2 regions of the Mesorhizobium sp. P2_C7 genome follow, and region 2 is predicted to be linked to the other one. Evidence: riboswitches for the same ligand, from Rfam matches in the RefSeq annotation. Region 2 holds a riboswitch; the other holds the start of a gene.
The links. A riboswitch is a leader RNA that binds a small molecule or an ion and turns the genes downstream of it on or off. The one in region 2 is predicted to bind S-adenosylmethionine.
Positions count from the first base shown of each region.

Region 1: linked by a shared signal. The riboswitch ahead of metX (homoserine O-acetyltransferase MetX) and the one ahead of AC1D2G_RS05730 (O-succinylhomoserine sulfhydrylase) in region 2 are both predicted to bind S-adenosylmethionine.

Region 1 is NZ_JBFUDW010000011.1:137,991-145,671, reverse strand. It holds gene AC1D2G_RS22560 (prephenate/arogenate dehydrogenase family protein) at 1-612, opposite strand, end outside; gene hisC (histidinol-phosphate transaminase) at 619-1,728, opposite strand; SAM riboswitch at 1,866-1,943, shown strand; gene metX (homoserine O-acetyltransferase MetX) at 2,054-3,223, shown strand; gene metW (methionine biosynthesis protein MetW) at 3,220-3,834, shown strand; gene AC1D2G_RS22540 (DUF1330 domain-containing protein) at 3,857-4,183, opposite strand; gene AC1D2G_RS22535 (glycosyltransferase family 2 protein) at 4,554-5,489, shown strand; gene AC1D2G_RS22530 (DUF1194 domain-containing protein) at 5,509-6,312, opposite strand; gene AC1D2G_RS22525 (ABC transporter ATP-binding protein/permease) at 6,400-7,681, opposite strand, start outside.
Region 2 is NZ_JBFUDW010000002.1:148,211-155,891, forward strand. It holds gene araD1 (AraD1 family protein) at 1-106, shown strand, start outside; gene AC1D2G_RS05715 (hypothetical protein) at 123-575, shown strand; gene AC1D2G_RS05720 (ABC transporter substrate-binding protein) at 594-1,367, opposite strand; gene AC1D2G_RS05725 (2'-deoxycytidine 5'-triphosphate deaminase) at 1,468-2,562, opposite strand; SAM riboswitch at 2,718-2,795, shown strand; gene AC1D2G_RS05730 (O-succinylhomoserine sulfhydrylase) at 2,852-4,042, shown strand; gene AC1D2G_RS05735 (ceramide glucosyltransferase) at 4,057-5,208, opposite strand; gene apaG (Co2+/Mg2+ efflux protein ApaG) at 5,432-5,824, shown strand; gene AC1D2G_RS05745 (Hsp33 family molecular chaperone) at 5,867-6,901, opposite strand; gene argF (ornithine carbamoyltransferase) at 6,980-7,681, opposite strand, start outside.

The sequences.
Region 1 (7,681 bases), on a different contig from region 2:
GGCGGTGCCGACGATGTTGTAGGCGATGATGTGCGGCAGGTGCGAGACGATGGCCAGCGTCATGTCGTGATGCTGCGGATCCATGGTGTCGATGTTGGCGCCGCAACGGCGCCAGAATTCCGACAGCCTCTCCAGCGCATCCGGGTCGGTGTCGGGCAGCGGGGTGAAGATGCACCAGCGATTGTCGAACAGATCGGCGAATCCGGCATCGGGGCCGGATTTTTCCGTGCCCGCCAGTGGGTGGCCCGGAATGAAATGCACGCCATCAGGCACATAGGGCTGCATCTGCGCGATGACCGATGCCTTGGTCGAGCCGACATCGGTGAGGATCGCACCCTGCTTCAGCGCCGGCGCGATTTCCTCGGCCACAGCGCCGGACGAGCCGACCGGCACCGAGACGATGACCAGATCGGCATCGCGGACCGCTTCCTTCGCATCGCTGGAGTAAGAGGAGCCGAGCCCAAGCTCTTGCGCACGCGCCAATGTCGCGGCACTGCGGGTCGAGATGGCGACGTGGCGGGCGAGGCCCTCGCGACGGATGACGCGGGCCAGTGACGAGCCGATCAGGCCGATGCCGACCAGCGCGATCTTTTCAAACATCGGTGATGTCATGGTGTTCTAGCTTTTCAGGAATGTCGTGAGAGCAGCGACAACGCCGCGATTGGCCTCTTCGGTGCCGACGGTCATGCGCAGTGCGTTGGGAAAGCCGTAGCCGGAAACGCGCCGCAGGATATAGCCGCGCGCCGTCAGATAATCGTCCGCCGCGGCGGCCGAATGGTTCTGGTCGTCGGGAAAATGGATCAGGATGAAATTGCCGACGCTTGGCGTCACCCGCAGCCCGAGCTTGCCGAACTCCTCGCTCAACCATGTGAGCCAGGTTTCGTTGTGCATCACGCTGCGTTGGACGTGGTCGCGGTCACGGATAGCGGCGATGCCGGCCTCGATCGCAGTGGCATTGACGTTGAAAGGGCCACGCACACGATTGATGGCGTCGACGATGTGCATTGGAGCGTACATCCAGCCTATCCGCGCCCCGCCCAGGCCGATCTTGGAGAAGGTGCGGGTCATCACCACGTTCTCGGCGCCGCCGACCAGTTCGATGCCGGCTTCATAGTCGTTGCGGCGGACATATTCGGCATAAGCCGCGTCGAGCACCAGAAGCACATTTCTAGGCAGGCCGGCATGCAGGCGGCGCACTTCTTGGAACGGCACATAGGTGCCGGTCGGGTTGTTGGGATTGGCGAGGAATACGATTTTCGTGCGCGGCGTGACGGCGGTCAGCATCGCATCGATGTCGGCACGCTCATCGGTCTCCTTGACCGCGACCGGAGTTGCGCCGGCCGACTGGATGTAGATTTTGTAGACCATGAAGGCGTGTTCGGTGAAAATCGCCTCGTCGCCGGGAGCGAGATAGGTCTGCGCCAGAAGGCCGAGAATTTCGTCGGAGCCGTTGGAACAGATGATGTTCTGCGCGTTGAGACCATGCACCTCGGCGATCGCCTCACGCAGCCGCCTGGCGGTGCCATCGGGATAGATGTCGAGCTTCGCAGCAATCTCCCGCGCGGCCTCGATCGCCTTCGGCGACGGACCCAGCGGATTCTCGTTCGACGACAGCTTGTAGACCTTGGCGACGCCGGCGGGCGCCGTGCTCTTGCCCGGCACATAGGCGTCGATGTCCATGATGCCCGCGCGCGGGGTTGGACGTGCCTTGTCCGGTGTCTGGCTCATGTCGCAAAATCCGTCGAGAACGCTTCCGTCTGGAAGCCGCAGCGGAAATACAAGCCACGGCCCGCAATGTCGAGAGGTGGCAACCTCCGGACCGCGGCTGGCCGTTGACGCGGGCGCACCACAGTCCTAGAAGAGGTACGAAATTCCGTGGTGATTTGGCCGGTCGGCTTGCAGCCACGTTAAACAACTTGCTAAAGGGCCGTTTGCATCCTGTAACCGGCTTTGCGACGGCAATGCCGGTTTTTTGTTGTCCGCGCCGGCCGGACACCGCATCGGCATCGATTTTCGAAAGCACCGTGCGGATTCAAAGTGTGAGATGGATGCAATGGCCGCTCTGCGCGCTGGAAAAACCAACAACGAGGCTGATCAGCCGTCGAGCCCGGTGCTGCGCTTTGGGCCCGACAAGCCGCTAAAGCTCGATGCCGGCACCCTGCTGTCGCCGTTCCAGATCGCCTACCAGACCTACGGCACACTGAACGACGCCCGTTCCAACGCCATCCTCGTCTGCCATGCGCTGACCGGCGACCAGCATGTCGGCAGCACCAATCCGGTGACCGGCAAGCCGGGCTGGTGGGAAGTGCTGATCGGTCCTGGCAAGATCATCGATACCAACCGTTTCTTCGTCATCTGCTCCAACGTCATCGGCGGTTGTCTGGGCTCCACCGGCCCGGCCTCGACCAATCCCGCCACCGGCAAGCCCTATGGGCTCGACCTGCCGATCATCACCATTCGGGACATGGTGCGCGCCCAGCAGATGCTGATCGACCATTTCGGCATCGAAAAACTGTTTTGCGTCCTCGGCGGTTCGATGGGCGGCATGCAGGTGCTGGAATGGGCGTCCAGCTATCCGGAGCGCGTCTTCTCGGCTCTGCCGATTGCCACCGGCGCCCGCCATTCCTCGCAGAACATCGCCTTCCATGAGGTCGGCCGGCAGGCCGTGATGGCGGATCCGGACTGGCATGGCGGCAAATATTTCGAGCACGGCAAGCGCCCGGAAAAGGGCTTGGCGGTGGCGCGCATGGCCGCCCACATCACCTATCTGTCGGAGGCTGCCCTGCATCGGAAGTTCGGCCGCAATCTGCAGGATCGCGAGGCACTCACCTTCGGCTTCGACGCCGACTTCCAGATCGAGAGCTATCTGCGCCACCAGGGTATGACCTTCGTCGATCGCTTCGATGCCAATTCTTATCTCTACATGACGCGGTCGATGGATTATTTCGACCTTGCCGCCGACCATGGCGGCCGGCTGGCGGATGCGTTCGCCGGCACGAAAACCCGCTTCTGCCTAGTGTCCTTCACCTCGGACTGGCTGTTCCCGACCGAAGAGAGCCGCTCGATCGTTCATGCGCTCAACGCCGCCGGCGCGTCGGTATCCTTCGTCGAGATCGAGACCGATCGCGGCCACGACGCCTTCCTGCTCGACGAGCCGGAATTGTTTGCCGCGATCAATGGCTTCATCGGCTCCGCAGCACGGGCGCGAGGGCTCGCATCGTGAACGTCACCCGCAACCAGCGCGTCGACCTCGAAGTCGTCGCCAACCTCATCCCGCCACAATCGCGCGTGCTCGACGTCGGTTCGGGCGATGGCTCGCTGCTCGAATTGCTGCAGGACACCAAGCAGGTCGACGGCCGCGGCCTTGAACTGTCGCAGCGTGGCGTCAACGAATGCGTGGCGCGCGGCTTGAGCGTCATCCAGGGCGATGCCGACAAGGATCTCGAGTTCTATCCCGACAAGGGCTTTGACTTCGTCGTCCTGTCGCAGACCCTGCAGGCCACCCGCAACCCGAAGCTGGTTCTCAAGGAACTGCTTAGGATCGGCAATCGCGCCATCGTGTCCTTCCCCAATTTCGGCCATTGGCGGGTCCGCATGTCGCTGTTCCTCAATGGCCGCATGCCGGTGACCACGGACCTGCCCTATTCCTGGTACGACACGCCCAACATCCATTTCTGCACCATCCGCGACTTCGTCAATCTGTGCGACGAGCTTGGCGCTACCGTGGAAAAAGCAACTGCGCTCGACGCCAATGGCCAGAAGATCGGCCTGTCGATGCCATGGTGGTTCTGGAACTTCTTCGGCCAGCAGGCGGTGTTCTTGCTGAAACGGTAATCCCGCCGCGCTATTGTCGACTTCACGCCTGGTCAAGGACATCCGTGGCCTTATGCGGATGCTCAACGCCATCAACGAAGATCACGTCGGCTTCCGAGTTGTCGGTCCGCAGCGTCAGTATCGCCTGATAGGCGGCCGAGTTGTACCATCCGCGCACGTGTGGCCTGTCGGGAAATTCGATGATGATCAGGTGGCCCTGCCAATCGTTTTCGATGACCTCGACGTCGCCGCCATGGACCAGAAAACGACCGCCGAAAGGGGCCAGCGTGGCATCGATCTTCTGCAGATATTCGACGATCTGCGGACCCATCCGGGCTTGGCGCATATGGGCAACGGCGTAACCAGTCATGACAGTACTCCCTCTGGGACCGAAGCCGAGCAGCCGGCCTCGCGACGGCAATCTGCCCAAACACCGGCCGCGATGCGATTACGTCTGACGTAGTGGAATGCATCCGGATCATAGACGCGTCATTCATCGCAAGGGCGATTCGCAAGCATAGGGCGCGGCAATAGTGTCGCAGTTGAAGCGCTAAATTCTGAAATTCGTCATTTCATGCGCATTGAGCAGCATCCCGATGGGGTGACAGGTACGCCTGTTTTTTGTAGCGTCGTCGCCAATACGGGGGATATGGAAGGGGGAGTCCGATCCATTTGACCGTCCTGAAGATCGAAAGACCTGGCAGGAAGCGTATTTTTTCGCTGGAAATGGCTGACGCAGTATGACCGGGAAGACAGAGCACGCTCCTCTCATCACGGTCATCACGCCGACTCACAACAGGCGTGAGGCGGTATTGCGCGCCGTGGAAAGTGTACTTTCCCAGAGCATGCCGAGGTTCGAGCATATTGTCGTCGACGATGGCTCGACGGACGGAACCGCGGCGGCACTGGCCGGCATTCGTGATCCGCGACTGATCTATGTCGGCGCGAAATGGCGAGGCGCCAATGCCGCCCGCAATGCAGGCATCGAGCGCGCGCGGGCGCCCGTCGTGACGTTCCTCGATTCCGACGACGTCTATCTGCCGCATAGGCTCGAACGGACCCTCACCTGGTTCGATGCCAATCCGGCGCTCGAAGTGCTGATCAGCTCCTATGTCTCCCTGAAGGGCGGACGCGCCACCGATTGCATCAATCGCGATGCATTCCTAAACTCTGCCACGCTGGAGCGAACGCTGGTCGCGGAGACAATCTTGATCGCGGGATCGGCGATAACAGCGCGCCGCGAAGCGTTGCTGGCCATCGGCGGCTACGACAGCGACATCGCCCGGATGCAGGATCGGGAATTGCTGCTGCGCCTTGCCCGGCGCTTCGGCGCGCAATTGTCTCAGGACATCGACTGGACGAAGCACAATTCGGAGAATTCGATTTCGCGACGTCGCCACGGCTATGTCGAAGCCTATGCGAACCTGATGCGCAAACACCCGAATATTGCCCGCTCCTACCCGCATATCCCGCCCTACATGATCACGCGGCAGATCATTGCCGATGTTCTGAAGTGCCGGATCCCGGAAGCCTTCTCGGGCTATATGGCCAACCGCTCGTCGAAAGATCTCGGCTACTCGCTGCCCGAACTGATCAATGGCTATGTCTATGGCCGGCGCTGGCGCCGCGACCTTCACGACGAGTTTCGGCAGAAGTTCGGCGCCCGTCCGGCCTGACCCTGTCACTACGACGAAGCTATCGGTCGAGCTCCGGAAAATACGGGTCCGAAAAAAACCGTCTGTCCCGCTCGCCTTTCAGGCAGTCGACAGACGCACCGGTGTCGACGGGGATGACCCTCGTCCTATCTTGAATGCCGCTCACTTCGAGGATCAGCTTGCGCCGGATGGCCGTTGAAAATTCGGCGGCCGCGTAAATCGGCAGGACAAAGGAGCCAGGCCCTCCGGTCACGCACTGCGCATAGTACTGGTCGAGATGGCTGAAGGTTGGTGACGGATTGATCAGGATCGGCAGGCCGTTGATGACGATGCCTTTGGCGGTTGCCGCATCGCGCGTCGCGGTGACCGGCGGCCCGATATTGTTGGGACCATCGCCTGATATATCGATGACGCTGCGTTCGCCCTCGAAAGAAGTGCGATCGAAAATCTCGGTGCCGAAAGCCAGTGCACTGGAAATCGAAGTGCCGCGGAAGCTGCGGAACGGCCGGGCCGCGACCTTGTCGGCAAAGCTGTTGGCGCTCTCGGCGCTGTCGATGATTTGCCAGTCGATGATCGCGTCGTCGCGCACCGTGCCGGCCCATTCGAAATAGGCGAGCGCGATGCGGCCCGTCTTGCCGGCGCGGACAGCCTGGATGAAATCGGGATGCCGCAGCGCCTCGACATAACCGGCACGCTGCAGGGCAAACTCCTTCTCGTCCATCGACAGCGAAATGTCGACCGCCAGCACCAGCTCGACATCGACCGCCAGCGCATCCGGCGGCGGGGCGGTCGGAGCAGCCTGGGCACAGGCAAGACAGGCAAGCAGGCGCAAAGCATCAAGCATGGCCGACGCCAGAGTTGTTTCTTCGCGAAATCTTCCTTCGCGATCGCGGCAAAATAAAGCTTGGAGCCCGTAACCGGGGAAAACAGCCTATTTCTTACGGCGGGCGGCCGCTGGCGGCGGGTCGATCGCACCGGCCCTGACGCGGACGGGTCTCAGCGCCTGCGCACCGGTATCCTTGACGATCGTCAACGCGCGCGGAAAGAACTGATTGTTGTGCAGCCCGCGTCCGATGTTGAGGATCGCGGTCCCGGGCAAGCGCTTATCCAATGTCGAAAGCACGCGCCGCAGCGAGGGTCCGTCGAACGCGTCCAGGGCTTCGTCGATGATCACCCACTTCGGCTGCCGCAAGGCAAGCCTGGCGAAGGCCAGCGAACGCTGTTCGTCATCGCCCAGCTCATGCTCCCAGCGCGCGCTGCGGTCGAGTGAGGATGACAGCCGTCCAAGCCCGACTTCGGCAAGCACCGCCGAAATGTCGGCGTCGCTCGCCGGCGCAGGTCCGTTCGGGTGATCGAGGACCTCGCGCAGCGTACCGGTCGGGAAATACGGCACGCGCGGTACGAAAATGGGGTTTTCTCCCGCAGGCAGGCCGATCCGCCCACTCCCCCATGGCCACAGGCCGGCAATGGCGCGAAAGAACAACGTCTTGCCGGCGCCAGGGTCGCCGGTGATCATGACGCGCTCGCCGGGACGGATTTCGACATGCTGGTCGGCAAGCTTGGTGCAGCCGTCCCGCGAGGCCACTTCGAGCTTTTCGAAAGTCAGGCTGCCATTGGCGTTCTCGCCGAAGGCAATGCGCCTTTCCTTGTCGTGCAGCACATCGGTCTCATTGAGCGCGATGCGGAAATCGGCGACGCGCATCAGCGTGGCGCGCCAGTCGGCGATGCTGCCGATATTGTTGATGAACCAGCGCAACGACGAGTGAACCTGGTTGAAGGCGCCGACCGCCATCATCAGCCCGCCAAAGCTGATATCGCCGGAGAAATAGACCGGCGAGGCGACCAGGATGGGCGCCACGACGGTGATCCAGCCATAGGTGTCGGTCACCCAGGACAGGTTGATCTGGGCGGTGTAGATGCGGCGCATGGCGCCCAGGACCGTACCGAGGTCGAGTCCGAGCCGTCGCCTGGCGTCGGCCTCGCCATGGTACAGCGCGATGGCATCGACATTCTCGTTGACGCGCACCATCGACGAGCGAAGCTCGGCTTCGCGTGTGTAACGGTCGCTGTTGAGGCGGATCAGCGGTCGCCCGACCAGCCAGCTCAGCCAGGAGGCGGTGCCAGCATAGAGGATGGCGGCCCAGACCATGTAGCCCGGTATGGCCAGCGCGGTGCCGCCAACATGAAACACGAAGCCCGAGGACAGTTCCCAC
Region 2 (7,681 bases):
CGAGGCCGGCGATGTGTTCGAAATCGAGGCCAAGGATTTTGGCCTGCCGCTGCGCAACCCACTCGAGATCGAGCAGCCGGTGAAGGTGGCGGTGAAGGCGCTTTGAGATAGCGGAGTGGAAAATGAACAGAATGCGGCTTGTCATTTTGTTCGCGGGCCTGGCCCTGTTCCTGATCCAGCCGCCATCGGTGGCCTTTAGCGCTGGTCAGTGCAGCGCCAAGTCCTACCGTGAAGCCCACTCGGCGATGACGAAGCGTCTTCTGGCAACTGGTTATTCGAAAGCACAAGTAGGCTTTCTGATGGGCAATACGGATCGTATAACGTCCGCGCTTCGCAGCGACAGGCTGAACGACAATGCCAGAGCCTGCGGTATCGACTCCGCCAGGGCCCATATTCTCGGTTGCCTGGACAAGCAGTTGTTTCCTTTGAAGTCCGGCTCAAGCGCCTCGCTCGATGAGGAGAAACCGACCAGAGGATTTTGGGGCAGGAAACGCTTGGCCGTACGCGAACTGCTCTTTGTCGGCCAATTTCATGGCTGTCTGGGCGCCGCGAAAGAGCATCTCTTTCGCGGCTGACCCGGACGGGGTTCAACCTCAATAAATATCGAAGTCGAAGTACTTGGCCTGGATCTTCTTGTAGGTACCGTCGGCGACGATGGCGTCTATTGCCGCATTGAGCTTGTCGCGCAGCGCGGTGTCTTCCAGGCGAACGGCAATGCCGGCCTGGGTCTCCGTGCCCTTGACGTCACCGACCAGCTTGCAGCAGCCGTCGCTTGCCTTCTTCAACCAGTCCACCAGCACGAATTTGTCAGAGATGACGGCATCGAGACGGCCGTTCGTCAGATCGGTGATCGCCTCTTCCTGGGTCGGGTAGAGTTTCGCCTCCGCGCCAGCCTTGCCATAGACATTCTGGGCATAGTCGGCCTGCGTGGTCGAAGCCTGGGCGCCGACCGTCTTGCCGGCAAGCGCTGCTGGTTCGGTCGAGGTGAGTTCGGTATCCTTCGGCGCCACCAGCGCGAGCGGTGTCGTATAGTATTTGTTGGTGAAGGAGACCTGCTTCTTGCGCTCCTCGGTGATGCTCATCGAGGCGATGATGGCATCGAATTTCTTGGCCTGCAGGGCGGGGATGATGCCGTCCCAGTCCTGGGTGACGATCTCGCACTCGACCTTCATCTGCGCGCACAGCGCATTGGCGATGTCGATATCGAAGCCGACGACTTTGCCGTCCGGGGTGATGGTGTTGAACGGCGGATAGGCACCCTCGGTGCCGATCTTCAGTTTCTCAGCAGCCTGCGCCGACAGAGAGCCGGCCGCCATCAGCAACACGGCAGCACCTGCTGCCGATATGATCCATTTTGAAATCCGCATTTTCTTGGTTCCCCTTGAACGCCGCCAACTTGGCGACCAGAAAGCCAGCCAAGCATGACGAGCCAGCGCAGGCAAGTGTATTGCCCGACGGGAATTGGGTTCAGCGCGCTGGGCGGAAATGCTTGGACAGCTTCAGGCCTTGCGCCTGGTAGTTGGAGCCGAGATCGGTGCCGTAGAGCGCCTGCGGCCGCTTCAGCATATGCTCGTAGACCAGCCGGCCGACGATCTGGCCATGGTCGAGGATGAACGGCACTTCGTGGCTGCGCACTTCGAGCACCGCGCGACTGCCGGTGCCGCCGGACGCCGAATGGCCGAAACCCGGATCGAAGAAGCCGGCATAGTGGACGCGGAACTCGCCTACCAGCGGATCGAACGGCGTCATCTCGGCGGCGTAGAGCGGCGGCACATGCACCGCTTCCTGGCTGACGAGGATGTAGAATTCATCGGGATCGAGCACCAGTTCGCCGGCGCCGCTCTTGTGGATCGGCTCCCAGAAGTCGACGACCTCTTGTGCCGCGCGCTTGTCTACATCGACGAGACCGGTGTGATGCTTGCCGCGATAGCCGACCAGGCCATTCTGATCGCCGTTGAGATCGATCGACAGCGCGATCCCGCCGCCGGAAATGTTCGGCGGCTCGGTTGCGACCAGCATCTCGGCGCGATGCAGGTCATGCAGCTCGGCTTCCGAGAGCAGTGCATTGCCGGTGCGGAAACGGATTTGCGACAGACGCGAACCGGTACGCACGACGATCGGAAAGGTGCGCGGGCTGACCTCGAGATAGAGTGGGCCGTGATAGCCGGTGGCGATCTTGTCGAACTCGTGGCCGCGATCGGTCATGACGCGGGTGAAGATGTCGAGCCGCCCGGTCGAACTCTTCGGATTGGCCGAGGCCGAAATGTCCGCCGGCAATGCCAGGCTTTCAAGCAAGGGCACGATATAGACGCAGCCGGTCTCCAGCACCGCGCCCTCGGCAAGATTGATCTCGTGCAGCTGCAGCCGGTCGAGCTTTTCCGAAACCTTGTGGTTGGGGCCCGGCAGGAACGAGGCCCGCACCCGCCAGGCCTTGTCGCCGAGCCGCAGATCCAGGCTCGCCGGCTGGATCTGATCGGCATCGAACGCGCGCGCCGACTTCAGCGCACCGGACTGGAACAGCGCCGAAATGTCCTGATCGGGAAGAATGCCTGTCTGCCGCAAGGCTCCACTCCTAGGCCAGGCGATTCTTGGGGCCAGGCGGTTTTCTGTTCGCAGGTTCCTGCCGCAAAACCGTGGAACACTGCTGCGGAACCTGCTTGGTACAAACCTCTTAATCAAGCCGGCAATTGACGCAAGCGTGGCGCGGGTCTAAAGGGTCGTTATCCCGTGGTGATTTGGCCGGTCGGCTTGCAGCCACGTTAAACAAGTCGCTAAAGGACCGTCGGGCCGCAAGGCCGTATGGACCGGTTGCGACTTTCGCGGCCGGTTTTTTTGTGTCTGGAACAAAGCGATGAGCACCAAGAAGCGTAACTGGAAGCCTCAAACGACACTCGTGCATAGCGGAACCCTGCGTTCCGGTTTCGGCGAAACCTCCGAGGCGATGTACCTGACCCAGGGCTATGTCTACGAAACGGCGCAGGCCGCCGAAGCCCGCTTCAAGGGTGAGGAGCCGGGGTTCATCTACTCGCGCTACGCCAACCCGACCGTCGACATGTTCGAAAAGCGCATGTGCGCGCTCGAAGGCGCCGAGGACGCGCGCGCCACCGCATCCGGCATGGCCGCGGTGACGGCCGCGCTGTTGTGCAGCGCCAGGGCCGGCGATCATATCGTGGCAGCACGCGCGCTGTTCGGCTCCTGCCGCTGGGTGGTCGAGACACTGGCGCCGAAATATGGCATCGAGGCGACGCTGGTCGACGGCACCGACATCGCCAACTGGGAAAAAGCGGTCAAGCCGAACACCAAGCTGTTCTTCCTGGAAAGCCCGACCAACCCGACGCTGGAAGTGGTCGACATCGCCGCGGTTGCCGCGCTTGCCAATTCGATCGGTGCGCGGCTGATCGTCGACAATGTCTTTGCCACGCCCCTGCAGCAGAAGCCGCTGCAGCTCGGTGCGCACATCGTCGTCTACTCGGCGACCAAGCATATTGACGGCCAGGGCCGCTGTCTCGGCGGCGTCATCCTGTCGGATAAGAAGTGGATCGACGAGAACCTGCACGACTATTTCCGCCACACCGGCCCCAGCCTGTCGCCGTTCAATGCCTGGACGCTGCTGAAAGGGCTGGAGACACTGCCGGTGCGCGTGCGCCAGCAAACGGAAAGCGCCAGCAGGATCGCGGATTTCCTGGCCGAGCGGCCCGAAATCGCCCGCGTCATCTATCCCGGCCGCGCCGACCACCCGCAAGCGGCCATCGTCAAGAAGCAGATGTCGGGCGGCTCGACGCTGATCTGCCTGGACGTCAAGGGCGGCAAGCAGGCAGCCTTCGCCTTGCAGAACGCCCTCGACATCGTGCTGATCTCCAACAATCTCGGCGATGCCAAGAGCCTGATCACCCATCCGGCGACGACGACGCACAAGAATCTGAGCGACGAGGCGCGTGCCGAACTCGGCATCGGGCCGGGCACGCTCAGACTGTCGGTCGGCCTGGAGGATACCGACGATCTTCTGGAAGACATCGAACAGGCGCTGAAGGCGGCCAAGTAAAAGGCCTTTGGCCATCAGGCGCCGGACGGCGTCTCTTCCAACTCGGCCGCCTTGGTGCCGATGGTCATCGCGTTGCCGCGCCAGTCGACGGCGCCACCCAGCCAGCCGCGCGCCCACATCGCCGGCAGGATCAGGTCGCGCATCATGATCGCCGCGACCATGCGCGGCGACAGGTACCAGCCTTTGGACCAGGCCAGGGCGCATTCCGGAAGGTAGAAGGCCGCCAGCACGGCAATGGCGGTTGCCCAGAGGCTGACGCCCGCGCTTGCCGCCGCCAACAGCGCGAGTGCCAGCGGCACCACTGCCCCGGTCAGGATTTCGGGTGCGAAAAACCATGGGAAGGTGACGCGGCGCAGGCGCGCCCAACGGGCCTGACGCGACCAGATTTCGTCAAAGGTGCGCCGGCCGAGCGGTTGCTCGAAGGGCGCGGCGACGAGATTGACGCGCAGGCCAAGGCCATTGACCAGCTTGGTCGCGGCAGCGTCCTCGGCGATCTCGGCGGCGAGCGCACGGATGCCGCCACTGGCGTCGAGCATCGGCTTGTTCCAGAGCATGCTCTTGCCCTGGGCAAAGCCGAGGCCAAGCGCCTCGCCGGCATATTGCCAGCGCGCTTGCAGCGTGTTGAGGAAAGCGCATTCGACCTCGGCCCAGAAGCCAGCGGGCCGCGAGCCTATCGGCGTCGAGCAGACAAGGCCGGTGTCGGGCCGCCATGCAGCCATCAGGTGCTGCACGTAGTCTCTCGGCATCAACACGTTGGAATCGGCCAGGACAACCCAATCGTGGCGCGCTGCCTCCCAACCCTTGACGCAATTGTTGAGTTTCGGATTGGCGCTGATGCGGTCGTCGCCGATCAGCAGCCGCGCCGGCACCTTGGGAGAACGGGCGATGGCGGCACGGATCAGCTTGACCACCGGATCGTCCGCATGGGCGACGCAAAAGACTAGTTCATAGCGCGGCCAGTCGAGCGAGAGGGCGCGCTCCAGCGTCTCCTGCGTGAACGGCTCGACGCCACGCGATGGCACGATAATCGACACCGGCAGCGGCTTGCCGGCCGGCGGCGCGATGGTGCGGTGGAGCTTCAGACGCGAAGCGGCGAGCAGGATGCTGGCGAGGTTTGAAAGGATGAGAGCGACCGAAAGCGAGGCGGCTATGAGGGTGAGTTCCATCGAGACCTGGCCACTCCAGAAAAGACGGCCCGCGTGATAGCCGTTTTCAACAGTTCGACAGAGCGCCGAGTCGCCCGCTTCGTGCACACCACCATTGTCATGTGTCACTTAAATGACATTCTTTGTCGGCACCTGCCTTTCAGGCCGGGCGCGACAAGACGCGCACGTTGACCCGCTCGCCCGGAGCGAGGACAGTTCGACCTGGATTGTTTTGGAGCCGCTTATGTACCGCGCCGTGACGCGCAACATCGAAGTGCAGGTCAGGCCGTTCTATCTGGAGGACCGTTCGGACCCGTCGGAGAACCGCTATGTCTGGGGCTATCAGATAACGATCGACAACCAGTCGGATGAGTTCGTGCAGCTGTTGTCGCGCTATTGGCACATCACCGACGGCACCGGACGGGTCGAGGAGGTAAGCGGTCCCGGCGTCGTCGGCGACCAGCCCGAACTCAATCCCGGCGACAGCTATCAATACACGTCCGGTTGCCCGCTTTCGACACCGTCCGGCATCATGGTCGGGCGCTACACGATGCGCAACAAGCGGGGCGAGACGTTCGACATCGCCATCCCCGCCTTCTCGCTCGATCTGCCGGGGACGCGGCGGACGGTGAATTAGCTTCGCCTCACCGGCCGCCAAGCAGCCGGTGAGGCACGTTCTCTATTGGGCCGCCGCAAATTCCGCCGGATCGAAGTCATATTGCTTCGAGCAGAATTCGCAGGCGACGTGGATGCCGCCGTCTTCGGTGCTGTCCTTGATCTCCTGCGCCGAGAAGCCCTCAAGGATGCCACGGATCTTGTCCCTCGAGCATGAGCACTGGTCGGCGACCGGAACGCCGCCGAAGACGCGCACGCCATGCTCGTGAAACAGCCTGTACAGCAGCCGCTCGGCGCCGATCGTCGGGTCGATCAGTTCGGTCGGCTCGATGGTGCCGAGCAGTGCCAGCAGCTCCTGCCAGGAATTGTCGGCCGGATCATGGATCTCCTCACGCGGATCGCCATCGCCGCCCGGCAGGTCCGGAACGCGCATGCGCTCGGGCGACTGCGGCAGGAACTGCGCCAGGATGCCACCGGCACGCCACTGCTCGCGAGTGCCGCCGACGCCAGGCGTCAGCAGCTTGGCTACCGAAAGCCTGATATCGGTCGGAATCTGCTCCGACTGGCGGAAATAGGTGCGGGCCGCGTCTTCCAGCGTTTCGCCATCGAGCTGGACGATACCCTGATAGCGCTGCGTGTGAGCACCCTGGTCGATGGTCAGCGCCAGCACGCCGCTGCCGAGCAGCGTCTGCTGAGACGTTTCGCCGGCCGCGACCAGCGCCTCCAGCCGGTCTGCATCGAAGCGGGCATAGGCGCGCAGTGCCGAGGGCGTGGAAAAATCCGCCACCAGCATGTCGACCGGCCCGTCGGTGCGGGTCTGCAGGATGAACTTGCCCTCGAACTTCAGCGAGGTGCCGAGCAGCACAGTCAGCACGCAGGCTTCCGCCAGCAAGCGGGCGACCGGTTCCGGATAGTCGTGACGGCTGAGGATGGCGTCGAGCATCGGCCCGAGCTGGACGGTACGGCCGCGCACATCGAGCGGGCCGACCTCGAAGGGCACGACGTGATCGTCGCCGGCGTAGCCGAATTCGCCGAGTTTGGGGTGATGTTCAGTCACTTGATAGGTTTCCAACATGACAATGCTCCAGGGCGCGGCCATGCCGCCCTGGAGGGCGCATGCTTCGAAACGCGCTTGATTTGCGTGATGCGGCGCAGATAGGCATCACACCCCCAGAGATCAAGCGCCGAGACACCAGGCGAGCACGGCCTTCTGGGCATGGAGCCGGTTCTCGGCCTCGTCAAAGACCACCGAATGCGGCCCGTCAATGACCTCGTCGGTCACTTCCTCGCCGCGATGCGCCGGCAGGCAGTGCATGAACAGCGCCTCCGGCTTGGCCTTCGCCATCAGCTTGGCATTGACCTGGTAGGGCGAGAACACGTTGTGGCCGCGGGCGCGATGCTCCTGGCCCATCGACACCCAGCAATCGGTGACGACGCAGTCGGCCTGGTCGACGGCTTCCTCGGGCGAGCGGGTGAAGTGCAGCTTGCCACCATGCGCCTGCGACCAGTCGACATGCTTCTGTTCCGGCTCGCTGCCTTCGGGCACGGCGACGTTGAGGTTGAAGCGGAACCGCGCCGAGGCCTCGAGCAGCGAATGCAGCACATTGTTGCCGTCGCCGGTCCAGGCGATGGTCCTGCCGGCAACCGGACCGCGATGCTCCTCGAAGGTCATGATATCGGCCATCAGCTGGCAGGGATGGGTGTCGTCGGTCAGTCCATTGATGACCGGAACGGTGGCATTCTCGGTCAGTTCGAGCAGCCGCTCATGCGAGGTGGTGCGGATCATGATCGCGTCGACGTAGCGCGACAGCACCTTGGCGGTGTCGGCAATGGTCTCGGAGCGGCCTAGCTGCATCTCGGTGCCGGTCAGCATGATGGT